Regions from separate parts of the Thioalkalivibrio sp. ALE30 genome, predicted to be linked through region 2. Evidence: predicted binding sites of a transcription regulator. Region 2 holds the regulator's gene; the other holds the start of a gene.
What was found. The regulator sigma-54, encoded in region 2, starts transcription at its own class of promoters, with help from an activator protein. The targets are predictions, from matches to a motif close to TGGCANGNTNCNTGCTT.
Positions count from the first base shown of each region.

Region 1: the regulator sigma-54 is predicted to act here: its motif matches at 3,782-3,798, upstream of D107_RS0106070 (PEP-CTERM sorting domain-containing protein).

Region 1 is NZ_KB898170.1:233,486-240,718, reverse strand. Features, by position in the region: gene D107_RS0106080 (LysM peptidoglycan-binding domain-containing protein) at 1-1,248, shown strand, start outside; gene D107_RS0106075 (RND family transporter) at 1,248-3,506, shown strand; gene D107_RS0106070 (PEP-CTERM sorting domain-containing protein) at 3,887-4,855, shown strand; gene prsT (XrtA/PEP-CTERM system TPR-repeat protein PrsT) at 5,776-7,233, opposite strand, start outside.
Region 2 is NZ_KB898174.1:46,160-53,392, forward strand. Features, by position in the region: gene D107_RS0110500 (HAD family hydrolase) at 1-267, shown strand, start outside; gene lptC (LPS export ABC transporter periplasmic protein LptC) at 306-851, shown strand; gene lptA (lipopolysaccharide transport periplasmic protein LptA) at 832-1,359, shown strand; gene lptB (LPS export ABC transporter ATP-binding protein) at 1,356-2,126, shown strand; gene D107_RS0110520 (RNA polymerase factor sigma-54) at 2,215-3,696, shown strand; gene hpf (ribosome hibernation-promoting factor, HPF/YfiA family) at 3,713-4,051, shown strand; gene D107_RS0110530 (PTS sugar transporter subunit IIA) at 4,055-4,522, shown strand; gene hprK (HPr(Ser) kinase/phosphatase) at 4,574-5,605, shown strand; gene rapZ (RNase adapter RapZ) at 5,613-6,485, shown strand; gene D107_RS0110545 (PTS sugar transporter subunit IIA) at 6,537-6,962, shown strand; gene D107_RS0110550 (HPr family phosphocarrier protein) at 6,934-7,203, shown strand.

The DNA of each region.
Region 1 (7,233 bases), on a different contig from region 2:
GGCGCCGCCGCCTGGGACCTGCGGGTAAAGGACGCCCGCATCGAACTGGGCGTGCTGGGCACATCCGGGCGTCCCGTGGACCATGTGCAGCACGGTCGCGGCGTGGTCAGTGCCCGCCGCGACCTGAACGAGGCCTGGGAGCTGCGCCTGGGCGCGCGCGCGGACATCCAGGCCCAGCAGGGCGGCGACTACCCGAGCACCACCCGCGCACGCGCCGACTATGACGAAAATTTCCTGCGCTACCGGGGCGATCGTACGCGCGTCACCGTGGGCACCCAGCGCATCCTGTGGGGACGGGTGGACGAGATCCCGCCCACCGACCGGCTCAGCACCAAGGACCTGACCCGCTTCGGCCTGGACCCGTACGGCGAACGGCGCCGCGCGAACCCGGCGATCCGCGCGGAATTCTTCCAGGGGCCGTGGCATGCGGACCTGGTCTTCCTGCCCCTGTTCCGGCCGGCGGAGCTACCCGACCGTGACAACCTCTGGCACCCGGTGGACCGCAACCGCGGACGCCTGCTGGGGCTTCCACAGGACCCGGCGCTGGCGCCGGTGATCCAGCAGGCCGCGCTGGACGACGATGTCTCCGGCAACGGCGGCGCCGGCGTGCGCCTGGGGCGCTCCGGCCGCGGCGCCGATTTCGCCGTCACCGTCCAGCGGGCCCGGCATTCGCAGCCCTACTACCGCTTCGATACCGAGACCCGCCAGGCCATCCTGGCCGGCCAGCCACCCGGGGACCCGACGCTGGAGGCCGTCCACCCGCGGACCTGGGTAGTGGGCGGCGACACCGCCTTTGCCACTGGCGCCTGGACCTGGCGCGCCGAGGCCGCCTGGCTGAGCGACGTACCGGTGACTCGCGCGGATGACCTGCGCCAGACCACGGTGGAGGGGGTCGACTGGGTGGTCGGCGCCGAAGGCTTCCCCGGAGACGGGGACTTCCGCATGACCACCCAGCTGGCGGGCCAGCACCTGCTGAACGCCGGCGACATGCTGGATGCGCGCGAAAGCTACTTCCTGACCGGAGAACTGGAGAGCCCGTTTGCCGACTACAACTGGCGGGCCCGCCTGCGCTATTCGATCGGGCTCAACCGGCGCGACGTCTATCTGAACCCGGAACTGGCATGGATCGCCCGCGAACCCATGGAATTCTATATCGGCCTGCACTGGCTGGACGGGGCCGAGGGCACGGCCGGGGGCTTCTACCGCGATAACCGCATACTCGTCACCGGCTGGCGGGGGCAGTTCTGATGCGCTGGCTGCTGGGGCGCCCGCGACTGGCACTGGGCATCCTGGCCCTGCTGCTCTTCCTGCCCGGCCCGGTTCTCCTGCAGGTCAACCTGGATAACGCCCCCGAGTCCTATTTCCCCGAGGACGCCGCCGCCGTCACCTTCGATCGCGAACTGCGCGAACGCTTCCCTCAAGATCAGGTACTGGTCGGCCTGTTTACCGGCAGCGAGCTGTTCGAGGCCGATTTCCTGCAACGCATCGACGCGCTGGTGCGCGACATGGAGGCCGATCCGAGCGTCGAACGGGTCCTGTCGGTCACCACCCTGGACCACATCCGGGCCACGACCGACGGCTTCACCGTGGACCGCCTGGTGGACGGCCGCGCGCTGGACGAGCGCACGGCCGATGAATGGCGCGAGCGGGTCTTGCGTGACCGCTTCGCCCCCGGCCTGGTAGCCGGCCCCGACGGCGAGGTCCTGGCGGTGGTCGTGCGCCCGCACGCGCTGGAAAACAGCCTGCAGCGCCTGCAGCTGGAACGCCTGCTCCGCGACCGGATCGCCGAGCACGACCTGGAAGGCGAGCTGACCGCCATCGCCGGCCATATCGCCCTGGATGTCGCGCAGCTCCGGGCCATGGTCAAGGACCTCGCCTTCCTGGTTCCGGGCACCATGACCATCAGCCTCCTGCTGCTGTGGTGGCTGTTCCGGCGCCCGCTGGTGGTCGTGCTGTCCGCTGCCACAATCAGCGCGGTCACCGGGCCCGCGATCGCCCTGCTGATCCTGCTCGACCGGCCGTTCACACTGATCTCCGCCATCCTGCCGCCCCTGCTGACCGCATTGACGGTGGCGATGCTGATGCACTTCTTCAACGCCCTGCTGCATGCCGCGCAGCGCGGCCACCGGGGACGCGCCCGCGTGGAGGCGGCGCTGGCCGCCGTGGCCCGTCCCACCGCGTTCATGGCGCTGACCACCGCGGCGGGGCTGGCGTCGCTGCAGGTCAGCAGCATCCGGCCGATCGAGACCTTCGGTCTGATCGGGGCCTTCGGCGTGCTGCTCGCCGCGGCGGTCGTGCTGCTGCTCCTGCCGGCGATCATGGTGCGCTGGGATCGCGGCGACTGGCTCGCCCCGCAGCGCGGCCTGCGCCTGCTCGACCGCTTCACCGCGCTGGCGGCACACCTGGCGATCCGCCGCGCCGGCTGGGTCCTGCTGGCCACCGCCATCCTGGTGGCGCTGGCGATCCCGCAGATCCGGCATGTCGAGGTCGAGACCGATCTCTACGCCTTCTTCGACGACGACCACTCGATCACCCAGGCGACCCGCGCGGTGGAGCACGAACTCTCCGGGGTAATGGCGCTGGAGGTGGTGTTCGACGGGCCGGACTGGGACAGCCTGCAGGACCCGGAACGGATGCTGGCCATCCAGCGCGTGCAGGACTGGCTGGACCAGCGCCCCGAGGTGGACTACAGCCTGTCCCTGCCGGATCTCGTCGCCGAGATGCACTGGGCCTTCAACGAGGAAGACCCGGCCTTCCGGCGCATCCCGGACGACCCCAACCTGGTCGCCCAGTACCTGTTCATCTACGACGGCCGCGACCTGTTCGATGCCGTCGACCGCGACTTCGAACGCAGCCGCATCCTGCTCAACCTGAACGCCCACGGGGCGCGGGCCATCAACGCACTGATGGACGATCTGCGCGACCACCTGGAAGCCAACCCGCCGGCCGACCTGGAATGGGACATGGCCGGGATGGCCCGACTGTTCGCGGACCAGGAGCGGTTACTGATCGAGGGGCAGCTACACAGCCTGTATGCCGTGGCCGCGATGATCACGCTGCTGATGCTGCTGATGTGGCGCTCGATCCCGCTGACCGTCCTCAGCATGATCCCCAACCTGGCTCCGGTGGCGATGATCTTCGCCCTGATGGGCCTGCTCGGCATCTGGCTGGACATGGCCACGGCCATGATTGCCAGTGTCGCCATCGGCATCGCCGTGGACGACACCATCCACATCCTGCACAACTATCGTCAGCGGCGCGGGCGGGGCAGCCCGGTTGCCTGGGCGCTCGCCCGCAGCTTCCGCCGCAGCGGGCGCGCGATCACCGCCACCACCATCGTGCTGGTGGGCCAGTTCCTGCTGCTGGCCCTGTCCGACTTCCAGCCCACGGCCGCCTTTGGCTGGTTGACCGCCTTCGGGCTGATCGCGGCGCTGCTGTTCGACCTGCTGGTACTACCGGCCCTGCTGGTCGTCGGGCACCGGCTCGCGCGGGCCCGCACGGCCTGACCGCGCCCCGGCCGCGCCTCTGGCGACCGGCCTGTCGAGATGCTTTACAAGCCAAGTAATCCGCACAACCCTTTGTTTTTGCAGATTCTTTACCGGTTTCTGCGGTTTCGGGCGTCCTGACGGCCTCATCCAGCCGGCCCGCTCGTCGACACCCTTTACAGTTCCCCGGCCACAAGACCCTCCTGCGATCACGCGGCCCATGGCCCAGCACATGACCCCCACTTTCCTCCTTTATTTTCAATGTCTTGAGAGGCCTCCACCCCGAGCCGGGAAATTGGCACGGAGCCTGCTTTGTATTCAACCGAAAGCAACAGACACGGCCACCAGGCCAGACCCCGGCGATGGTTGAATCGCTGTAAATTGAGCATCAGGAGAGCCCCATGAACGCGAAAAAAGTACTTCTCGCTTCGCTCTGTGTCGGCATGATCGCCGCCAGTGCGAGTACGGCGACGGCAGCGGAAGTCATTGACTTCGACATCAACCTCGACGCCACCACGAACTACAGCGGTTCGGTCGAAAACGTCCGCCGTATCCAGTTCGACCTGAACACCCAGACCTTCCAATACGTTCAGGATCCGTTGGACCCGGTTCAGGTTGGCGATGTGTTCTATGACCGTGGCTACGGCGATGCCGGGTCCTTCCGGACCTCCGCTGGCGGTGCCGCACCCCAGTCCGGCCCCGACTTCCTTGGCGGTACATACTCTATGGGGCTGCTCTGGGACGAGCTCCGCGGCGTGATTACCGGCACCGGTACCGTGGGCGGAAACTATGTCGTCAACGCCAATTATACCGGGGTCGGGTGCTGCTTTAGTCTGTTCATGGCCGACCCGAACCCCGGTTTCGGCCAAGACTATGAAGCGGCGCAGGCCCACTTCAGCGCTGGCGAACAGGTCATGGAGATGACCCTGAAATCGGGTAACAGCATCCTGGAATTCGAGAGCCAGGGCGGGGCTTTCATCGAAGGGACCTTCACCTTCGAATTCCAGGTGGCCAGCGTGCTGCCGGGCTTCTGGTTCACCGCTGACGGCATCGACTTCGCAGACCTGATCGAAGACGAAGAAGGCGCCCCGACGTTCATCGTCTCGGCCTTTGCCAGCGCGGGCACCATCCAGGAACCGCCGCCGGAGACCTTCTTCGGTGCTGATGCCAACAATGTCTACGGCGACGAGCGCGATGGGCAAAGCCTGTTCAGCGAAACCCAGTCCACCCATGACGGCAGCCTGCGCTTCGCGGTGCCGGAGCCGGGTACCCTGGCGCTGATGGGTCTGTCCCTGCTGATCCTGGCGGGCTTCATCGGCGTCGGTGGCATGCGCCGCCGCTCCAACAGCACCCACCGCCAGGCCGCATAACACGCACCACCAACAGCCTTGGTGACCCACTCCCCCCTGTGGGGTCACCGAGTTAAGGGCTCCCTCCGCGGAGCCCTTTTTTCTGCCCGGCCCCGGCCCATACGGCAACCCCACGCCCAGCCCTGGGCATACCAACCATCACGCACCACCATCATCTACACCCCAGTCAGAGCCTTCCCCCACGCCCTTCAATCCGCCCCGGACACCACGCCCCCCACACACCCGCGTCACCCCAGGTCCAGCGCTCCCCCACACCTCGTCATCCCAGCCGCAGCAAAGAGAAGAGCCGGGATCTCCCGACGCTGCCACCAACGCCACGCCAGCCCTGAAGATCCCGGATACCCGCTACGCGGTTTCCGGGATGACGAACAGGGAGGTGCGCGGTGGAAACATCCTTGTAGGAGCCTGCTTGCAGGCGAAGCCCCTGCCAGAGTCGGGCACGGGCAGGGGCATTCGCCTGCGAGCAGGCTCCCACAGGGGTCAAGGGGTCACATCAGGACATCCGGATTCCCCACCGCTGCACTCCCCCACACTCCGCCATCCCGGCCGTAGCGAAGCGAAGAGCCGGGATCTCCCACCCCCGCCACCGACGCCGCGCCAGCCCCCGGCAGATCCCGGCAGATCCCGGCAGATCCCGGCAGATCCCGGATAACCGCTGCGCGGTCTCCGGGATGACGACAGAGGGGTGCGCGGTGGAAACATCCTTGTGGGAGCCTGCTTGCAGGCGAAGCTCCTGCCAGAGCCGGACGCGGGCAGGGGCATTCGCCTGCGAGCAGGCTCCCACAGGGGGCGGAACAGGGCATCCAGATTCCCGGCCTCATACCCCCACACACCGTCATCCCGGCCGTGCAGGCGTGCGGGCAGGCATGAAAAAAGGGGCTGCCTGTGGCAGCCCCTTCGAACGTCGGACGTCTTCGGGCTTACAGGCGGTCGAGCAAGGCCTCGGCGTCTGCCCGCTGCGGGAATGCCTCGTGCGCCTCCAGCAGTTGCCGCAGGCGGTCGGCGGCGGCGTCGCGTGCGCCCTGTTCGCTTTCCGCCCAGGCCAGGTGGTACTGGATGCCCGGATCCTCCGGAGCCAGCTCGTGCGCGCGACCCAGGATATCCGCGGCCTCGGCCGGCTCGCCCGCGTGGATCAGCACCACGGCCAGCGTATCCAGCACCGGAGGCGCCTCCGGGGCCAGTTCGGCGGCCCGGCGCGCGTGTCCGAGCGCCTCTTCGGTCTCGCGTTCACGCAGGGTCCAGGCCAGGTTGTTGAGGGCAATCACGTCGTCCGCATCCTGCTCGACGATGCGGCGGTACGAGGCCACCGCGCCCGGCTCGTCGCCGGCCCCCATCTGCTGCGCCGCATAGATGTGCCGGGTCGCCAGGTCCTGCGGGTGCTCGTCGAGCCAGCCTTCCAGCGTGGCCTGGCCGGCCTCGAACTCGCCGGATTCCCGTTGCGCGCGGGCCAGTTCATGGACCCAGTCCCGGCGCTGGCCACCCGGGTCCGCCAGCGCGGCCCGGTAGTGCCGCACGGCGGCCGCGGGATCATCCCGCTGCAGGGCCGCACGTCCCAGCAGGGCCTGGACCTCGCTGCGATCCTCGAAGCGTTCTTCCAGCCGCTGCAGATGCGGCCGGGCGTCCTCCGTGCGCTCCTGGTTGACCAGCCCTCGAGCCAGCAGCACGCGGGCCCGGTAATGTTCCGGCTGGCGTTCCAGCAGCTCGCGCAGCGTGGCCTCGGTGGCGGCCTCGTCACCGGCCTGCGCATGCGCGCGGGCCAGGGCAAGCCGAAGGTTCACATTGTCCGGCGCCTGCTCGACGGCCGCCTCGAGACTGGCGACCGCGGCATCGGGCCGATTGAGCGTCTGCTGGACATCGGCCAGCGCATACAGCAGGTCGGGATTGTCCGGATGATGTTCACTCGCGGCCTCGAGCGTCTCCAGTGCCTGCTCGGGGCGGCCGCCCTGGAGCTGGATCTGGGCCAGCGCGAGATGCGGTGGCAGCATCTCGGGCTGTGACTCGATCGCCACCCGAAACCAGCGGGCGGCGCCCTGCTGGTCCCCGTCCTGGAGACTCAGATTGGCCAGGCGCTGCGCGGAGCGGGCATGCCCGGGGTGGCGATCCTGAATCGCTTCCAGGACCTCCCGTGCCGCGCCACGGTTGCCGGCCTGCAATTCCAGGCTGGCAAGGTTCATCGCCACGGAGATATCGTCCGGGTCACGTTCGACCCCTTCGCGGAACGCGGCGCGCGCCTCGTCGGTCCGGTCCAGTCCCATCAGCGCGGCGCCCTGGAGACTCAGCGGTCCGGCGGCCTCCGGCTCCAGCTCCTGCAGGCGCTGGGCGCGTTCCAGCGCCTCGTCATAGCGACCCGCCTGCAGCAGGTAGAGCACCATGGTGGT
Region 2 (7,233 bases):
GGCGAGGCCCTGCACGAGTTGCTGCAGCGCACCGGCCATGACCCGGCGGAAGCCGCCTTCATGGGCGACGACATCGTCGATCTGCCGGCCATGCAGCGGGTCGGGCTCGGGATCGCGGTCGGGGACGCCCACCCGCTGGTATGCCGCCACGCCCAGTGGGTCACCGAGGCCCACGGCGGGCGCGGCGCCGTGCGCGAGGCCTGCGAGGGGCTGCTGGCCGCGCAGGACCGGCTGGACGCCCTGCTCGAGACCTACCTGAACGGATGAGCCGGCGGAGACGCAACCGGTACGGTCTGGCGCCGCCGTTGATCCTGTTCACGCTGGCGTGCGCAAGCCCCGCAACCGCCGAGGTCACCCCGCCCGAGGGCGAGGTGACCCTGCAGATCGACGGATTCACGCTGCACGCCACCGGCGACGACGGTGAGCGGACCCACCGGCTGCAGGGCACCCGACTGCGCGAATTCGGCCGCGACGGGCCGCAGTGGGTGGATGACCCGGAACTCGACCTGTTCGCCGATGGCGGTATCGAATGGCGCTGGACCGCCCCGGCGGCCCTGCACCGCCCGGCTGACGAAACCCTGGACCTGGTCGGCCCCACCCACGGCGTACAACCAGCCCGCGGCGAACGCGTGCAGACGGTCATCGACTCGCGGGATATACGCATCGCCACAGACACCATGGTCGCCACCTCGGACGCCCTCTCCACCCTGAACCAGCCCGGGCTGTTCCAGCGTGGCACCGGACTGCGCGTGGACTCGCGAGCGGATACCATAGAGCTGTTCCATGACGTGTACTCGCTCTACAGCGAGGCGAGCGAGGAGGACCCCGCGCATGACCCCGATCCCGAATAGCCGCCGCCTGCCGGGCCTGCTTGCGGCGGCCGGCCTCCTCTCCGCCCTGCTGGCGACGCCGGCCCTGGGCCAGCAGGGATCGGGACCCTCGCTGCCGGTGGAGATCACCGCCGACCACGCGGAGATGGACGAACGCCAGGGCCTGGGCACCTACACCGGGGACGTGATCGTGATCCGCGGCGACATGACGCTGGAGGCCGACACGGTCTACGTGCGTACCCGGGATCGTCGCCCCTACGAGATGGAGGCCCACGGCGAGCCAGCCCGCCTGGAGTCCCCCGACCCCGAGACCGGCGAGATGCGCATCGCCACCGCGCTGCGCATCGACTACCTGCTGAACGAGGACCGCATGATCCTCACCGACCAGGCCCATGTGATCACCGCCAGCGAAGAGGCGCGCGGCAAGCGCATCACCTACGACCTGACCACCGACGTGATCGAGGCCGAACGCGGCGAGGGCGACAGCGAACGCGTACGCATCACCATCCAGCCACGCGACGACGAATGAACGCATTCGCCACCAGCCCGGCGCCAGCACCCGCCGAGGCCCGTGATCGCCTGATCGGGCGCGAACTGACCAAGCGCTACGGCCAGCGCACCGTGCTCGACCAGGTGGATGTCGACCTCGCACCCGGTGAAGTGGTCGGCCTGCTGGGTCCCAACGGCGCCGGCAAGACCACCTGCTTCTACAGCCTGGTCGGGCTGATCCGCCCTAACGCCGGGCGCATCACCCTGGGCGGGCACGACATCACCCGCGCGCCCATCCACGTGCGCGCCCGCGCCGGTCTCGGCTACCTGCCCCAGGAGGCCTCGATCTTTCGCCGCCTGAGCGTGTGGGACAACCTGCAGGCCGTGCTGGAGCTGCGCCCCGGCCTGGACCGCCACGAACGCCGGCGTATCGGCGACGCGCTGATCGAGGAGTTTCAGCTCGAGACCGTGCGCCACAGCCCCGGGATCGCGCTGTCCGGCGGCGAACGCCGGCGCGCCGAGATCGCGCGCGCCCTGGCCGGTGACCCGCAATTCATCTGCCTGGACGAGCCCTTTGCCGGGGTGGACCCGATCTCGGTGGGCGATATCCAGGATGTAATTCGCCACCTTGCAGCGCGCGGCATCGGGGTTCTGATCTCCGATCACAACGTGCGCGAAACCCTCGGGATCTGCCACAGGGCCTATATTCTGAGCGAGGGGCGCCTGCTGGCCGCCGGGACACCCGACGAGCTACTGGCCGATCCCCAGGTGCGCCGGGTCTATCTCGGCGAGAATTTCCGCCTGTGATGCCGGCACGCGCACAACCCGCGCCGGTGCACAAACCAGAGGCACGATTTAAGATCGCTCTTATGGTCACCCGCGACCCGCATAGCCAATGCTGAAACCCGGCCTGAATCTTCAGCTGGGTCAGACGCTCACCATGACCCCGCAACTGCAGCAGGCCATTCGCCTGTTGCAGCTGTCCACGCTCGAACTACAGGTGGAGATCCAGCAGGCGCTGGAGAGCAACCCCATGCTCGAACAGGTGGAGGACGAGGACGACATGGGCGGGGCCGAGCGCCTGGACGCGGAGGGCGAGGTGGTGGAAGGCGACCGCATGGAGGCCACCACCACCAGCGATGACGTGATTCCCGAGGAGCTCACCACCGACAGCCGCTGGGACGACATCTACGAACCGCCGCCCGCCCCCAAGGGCGTGGATGACCGCGACCCGCTGGAAAACACCAGCGACGACGACGGCGAGGGCCTGCAGGACCACCTGCTGTGGCAGCTGCACCTGAGCCACCTGACTCCGCGCGACCAGCGCATCGGCGCAGCCCTGATCGACGCGATCAGCCCCGACGGGTATCTCGAAGGCGACCTCGAGACGCTGGCCGAGACCATCAGCCGCGGCGAGGAAGAACCCGTCGGCGTGGACGAGGTCGAGGCAGTCCTGCACTGGATCCAGCAGTGCGACCCGCTGGGCGTGGGCGCGCGCGATCTGCGCGAATGCCTGGAGATCCAGCTGCGCGAACTGGCCCCGGACGCCCCCGCCCGCGAGGCCGCCCGGGCGATCCTGGAACACGGCATGGACAGCCTGGGCAAGCGCGATTACAAAGCCCTGCAACGCCAGTCGGGTGTGCGCGACCCGGACGAACTGGCGCGTGCCCTGGACTTGATCCGCACCCTGAACCCGCGGCCGGGCGCGCAGATCAGTGCCGCCACCTCCGAATACGTGGTGCCCGATGTCTACGTGCGCCACACCCCGGAGGGCTGGCGCGTGGAGCTGAACCCGGAGATCGCGCCACGCATCCGTATCAACGACCTCTACGCCGGCATGGTGCGCCAGGTATCGGATGCCCGCGACAGTGCCTTCATGCGCGACCAGCTGCAGGAGGCGCGCTGGTTCCTGAAGAGCCTGCACAGCCGCAACGACACCCTGCTGCGCGTCGCCGAGGCGATTGTCCATCGCCAGCAAGGCTTCCTGGAACATGGCGAGGTCGCGATGCAGCCACTGATCCTGCGCGATATCGCCGAGATCCTGGAGATGCACGAATCGACCATCTCCCGGGTGACCACCCAGAAATACATGCACACCCCGCGCGGAGTCTTCGAGTTCAAGTATTTCTTCTCCAGCCACGTCGGCACCAACGACGGTGGCGAGTGTTCCGCCACCGCCATCCGTGCCATGATTCGCGAATTGATCGACGACGAACCCGCGAACAAGCCGCTCAGCGATGCCCGGCTCGCCCAGATCCTGGCGGACCGGGGCATCAATGTGGCGCGTCGCACCGTGGCCAAGTACCGCGAGGCGATGCACATCCCTTCATCCAGCGAACGCCGGCAGATGGCCTCCATGCCCACCGGCCACAAGTAACCAAGGAGTCCCGACCATGCAGATCAACCTGACCGGCCACCATGTGGACCTCACCGACGCCCTGCGCGACTACGTCAACGAGAAGTTCGCGAAGCTGGAGCGCCACTTCGACAAGGTCATCGACGTGCACGTCGTGCTGACCCACGAGAAGACCCAGAACCAGTTCAACAAGGCCGAGGCGAATCTCCAGGTCAGCGGCAATCACATCCACGCCGAGGCCTCCCACGAGGACATGTACGCCGCCATCGACGCGCTGATCGACAAGGTCGACCGCCAGCTGATCAAGCACAAGGAAAAGGTCAAGGATCATCACCGGGCCGAGGGCGCCCAGCGCAACCGCGAGCAGGCCTCCTGACCCATGTCCATTGCCGAGCTGATCACCGCCGAGCGCATCCGCCTGGAGCCGGAATGCTCCAGTCAGAAGCGGGCCCTGGAGGCCCTGTCGGAACTCCTCGCCGGCGGCGGTGATGCCGGCGGACCGGGCAGCACCGCGATCTTCGAGGCCCTGTCCGCGCGCGAAAAGCTGGGCTCCACCGGCCTGGGCCATGGGGTTGCGATCCCCCATGGCCGCCTGGCCGATCTCGAGGCTCCGCGCGTGGCCGTCCTGCGCCTGGAGAGCGGCGTCGACTTCGACGCCATGGACCACGAGCCGGTCGATATCCTGATCGCCCTGCTGGTCCCGGAGGCCGCCACCAGCGATCACCTCGACCTGCTGGCCCAGCTGGCGCGCGGGCTTTCGCAACCGGACACCATTGCCGCCCTGCGCCGGGCCAGCGATGCCGCCAGCCTGGAACAGGAACTCGTCCGCCGCTTCCGCGAGGGCTGATCCCGTGCGCCCCGCACCCTGCCACGCCACCGGTCCCCGCCGGCCCTGCTCATGAACGAGGCACTGGGCGAAGGCGGGATTGCCCGCGACATCAACGTGGAGAGCCTGATCCAGGCCATGGGCAACCGCCTGGATCTGCGCTTCGTGCATGGCGAGCACGCCGCCCACGACCGCAAGCTCGTCGGCGAGGACGGGGATGACCTGCCACTGGCCGGCCACCTCAACCTGATCCGCCCCAACCGCATCCAGGTCATCGGGGACTTCGAGGCCCGCTACATCGCCGGCCTCAGCGACGACCAGCGCAACGACCTGATCCTGGAGATGGCCCGCACCGGCACCACCGCGGTGATCTTCGCCGAGGACACCTGCCCGTTCTCGGAGATGCCCCATGCCCCGCAGGAGGCGCTGCCGCTGATCCTGTGTTCCAGCACCAGCAGCCACGAGATCATCGCGCTGCTGCGCTACTTCCTGCAGCAGCGTCTGGCGCACTTCGAGGTGCGCCATGGCGTGTTCATGGAGATCCTCGGCATCGGCGTCCTGATCAGCGGGGCCTCCAGCGTCGGCAAGAGCGAGGTGGCGCTGGAGCTGATCTCGCGCGGGCACCGCCTGATCGCCGACGATGCCCCCGAGTTCGCGCGCATCGCCCCCGACATCGTGCGCGGTCACTGCCCGGCCCTGCTCCAGGACCTGCTCGAGGTACGCGGCCTGGGGGTGCTGAACATCCGCGCGATGTACGGCGACTCCGCAATCAAGGGCGGCAAGTACCTGCGGCTGATTATCGACCTGCGCGATCACGGCGAGCCCTCTCCGGTCCCCGACGACCGGCTGAACGGGCGCCGCGGCGAGATCGACATCCTCGGCCTGCGGATTCCGCTGATCAGCCTCCCGGTGGCGCCGGGTCGCAACATCGCGGTGATGATCGAGGCCGCCGTGCGCAACCACATGCTGCACATGCAGGGCTACATCGCCGGGGATGACCTGCGCGCCCGCCAGCGCCGGCAGATGAGCGGCGAGGCCGAGGAGCCGCCCTACCACCGGGCCGTGCCCGCCACGACCGTCCCTAACCCGGACCCGGAGGGCTGAGTCCGCCATGCGCCTGCTGATCGTCAGCGGTCTGTCCGGATCCGGCAAGACCGTCGCCCTGCACACCCTGGAGGACGCGGGCTATTTCTGTGTGGACAACCTCCCGCTGCCGCTGCTGCCGGACCTGATTCGCCAGGTGCGCCAGGGCCACTACGACACCGAGGGCGATCGCCATCTGGCGGTGGGCGTCGACGTGCGCAGCGGGCTGGAGGCCCTGAAGGGGTTTGCCAGCCTGCTGGCCGGGCTACGGGCGGAGGGCCTGCAGGTGGAGGTCCTGTTCCTGCAGGCCTCAAGCGACGTACTGCTGCGGCGCTACCACCTGACCCGGCGGCGTCACCCGCTGGCGCGCGATGGCGTGCCCCTGGTGGAGGCCATCGACCGCGAACGCGAGTGGCTGGGCCACGTCGCGGCGGAGGCCGACCTGACGGTGGACACCTCGCGGCTGTCGATGCACGACCTGGCCCGTACCCTGCGCGACCGCATGGGCGAGCGCGGAGAGCACGAGCTGTCCCTGCTGTTCCAGTCCTTCGGCTTCAAGCACGGCGCGCCGATGGACTCGGACTTCGTATTCGACGTGCGCTGTCTGCCCAACCCCTACTACGAACGCGAGCTGGCCGGCCTGACCGGCCGCGACCCGGCCGTATGCGAGTTCCTCGAGGGGCACGGGGAGGTCGCGGCCATGTTCGACAGCATCCAGGGCTTTCTCTCACAGTGGCTCCCGCGGCTGCTGGAGGACCACCGCAGTTACGTGACGGTCTCGATCGGCTGCACCGGCGGCCGACACCGCTCGGTATACCTGGTCGAACGCCTTGCGGGGGCGTGGCGGGACCGGGAACATGTTACTGTTAGCACCCGTCACCGCGAGCTGGGCAAGCAGTAACCACGAAGCGCGGGGGCAGGCCCCTACGGAACCCGCAATTGGAGCAGATCCATGGGCGTTGGTCTCATTCTGATCACGCATCAAAACCTGGGCGACACCCTCTTGCAGACCGCACAAAGCATGCTTGGCGGCCTGCCCGATGACTGCGAGTCCATGGCGATGTCCCAGAACGACGACCCCGACGAGGTCCTGGCCCGCGCCCGCGAGCGCCTGACAACTCTGGACAGCGGCGCCGGGGTACTGATCCTGACCGACATGTTCGGTTCCACCCCCTCCAACGTCGCCAGCCGAGTGGCTCGCGGGGCCAACGCGCGCGTGATCGCCGGGATCAACCTGCCGATGCTGATCCGCGTCCTCAACTACCAGCATCTCCCGCTGACCGAGCTGGTCAACAAGGCCCTGTCCGGCGGGCATGACGGAATCCTTCTCTGCGACCAGGAGTGCAGCGATGCCGCAGCGCGTAGTCCCCATCGTTAACCGCCTGGGGATGCACGCGCGTGCTGCGGCCAAGTTTGTCAGCCTGGCCAGCCAGTACGCCGCCGATGTCACCGTCTCCCGCAACCAGCAGGAGGTCAACGGCAAGAGCATCATGGGGGTCATGATGCTGGCCGCGGCCCAGGGCAGCGAGATCACCATCGAGACCGAAGGCGAGGATGCCCCCGAGGCGCTGGACGCGCTGACCGAACTGGTGGCCGACCGTTTCGGCGAAGAGGCCTGACCCCCTGACGCCTGTGTGCCGCTGAACAGG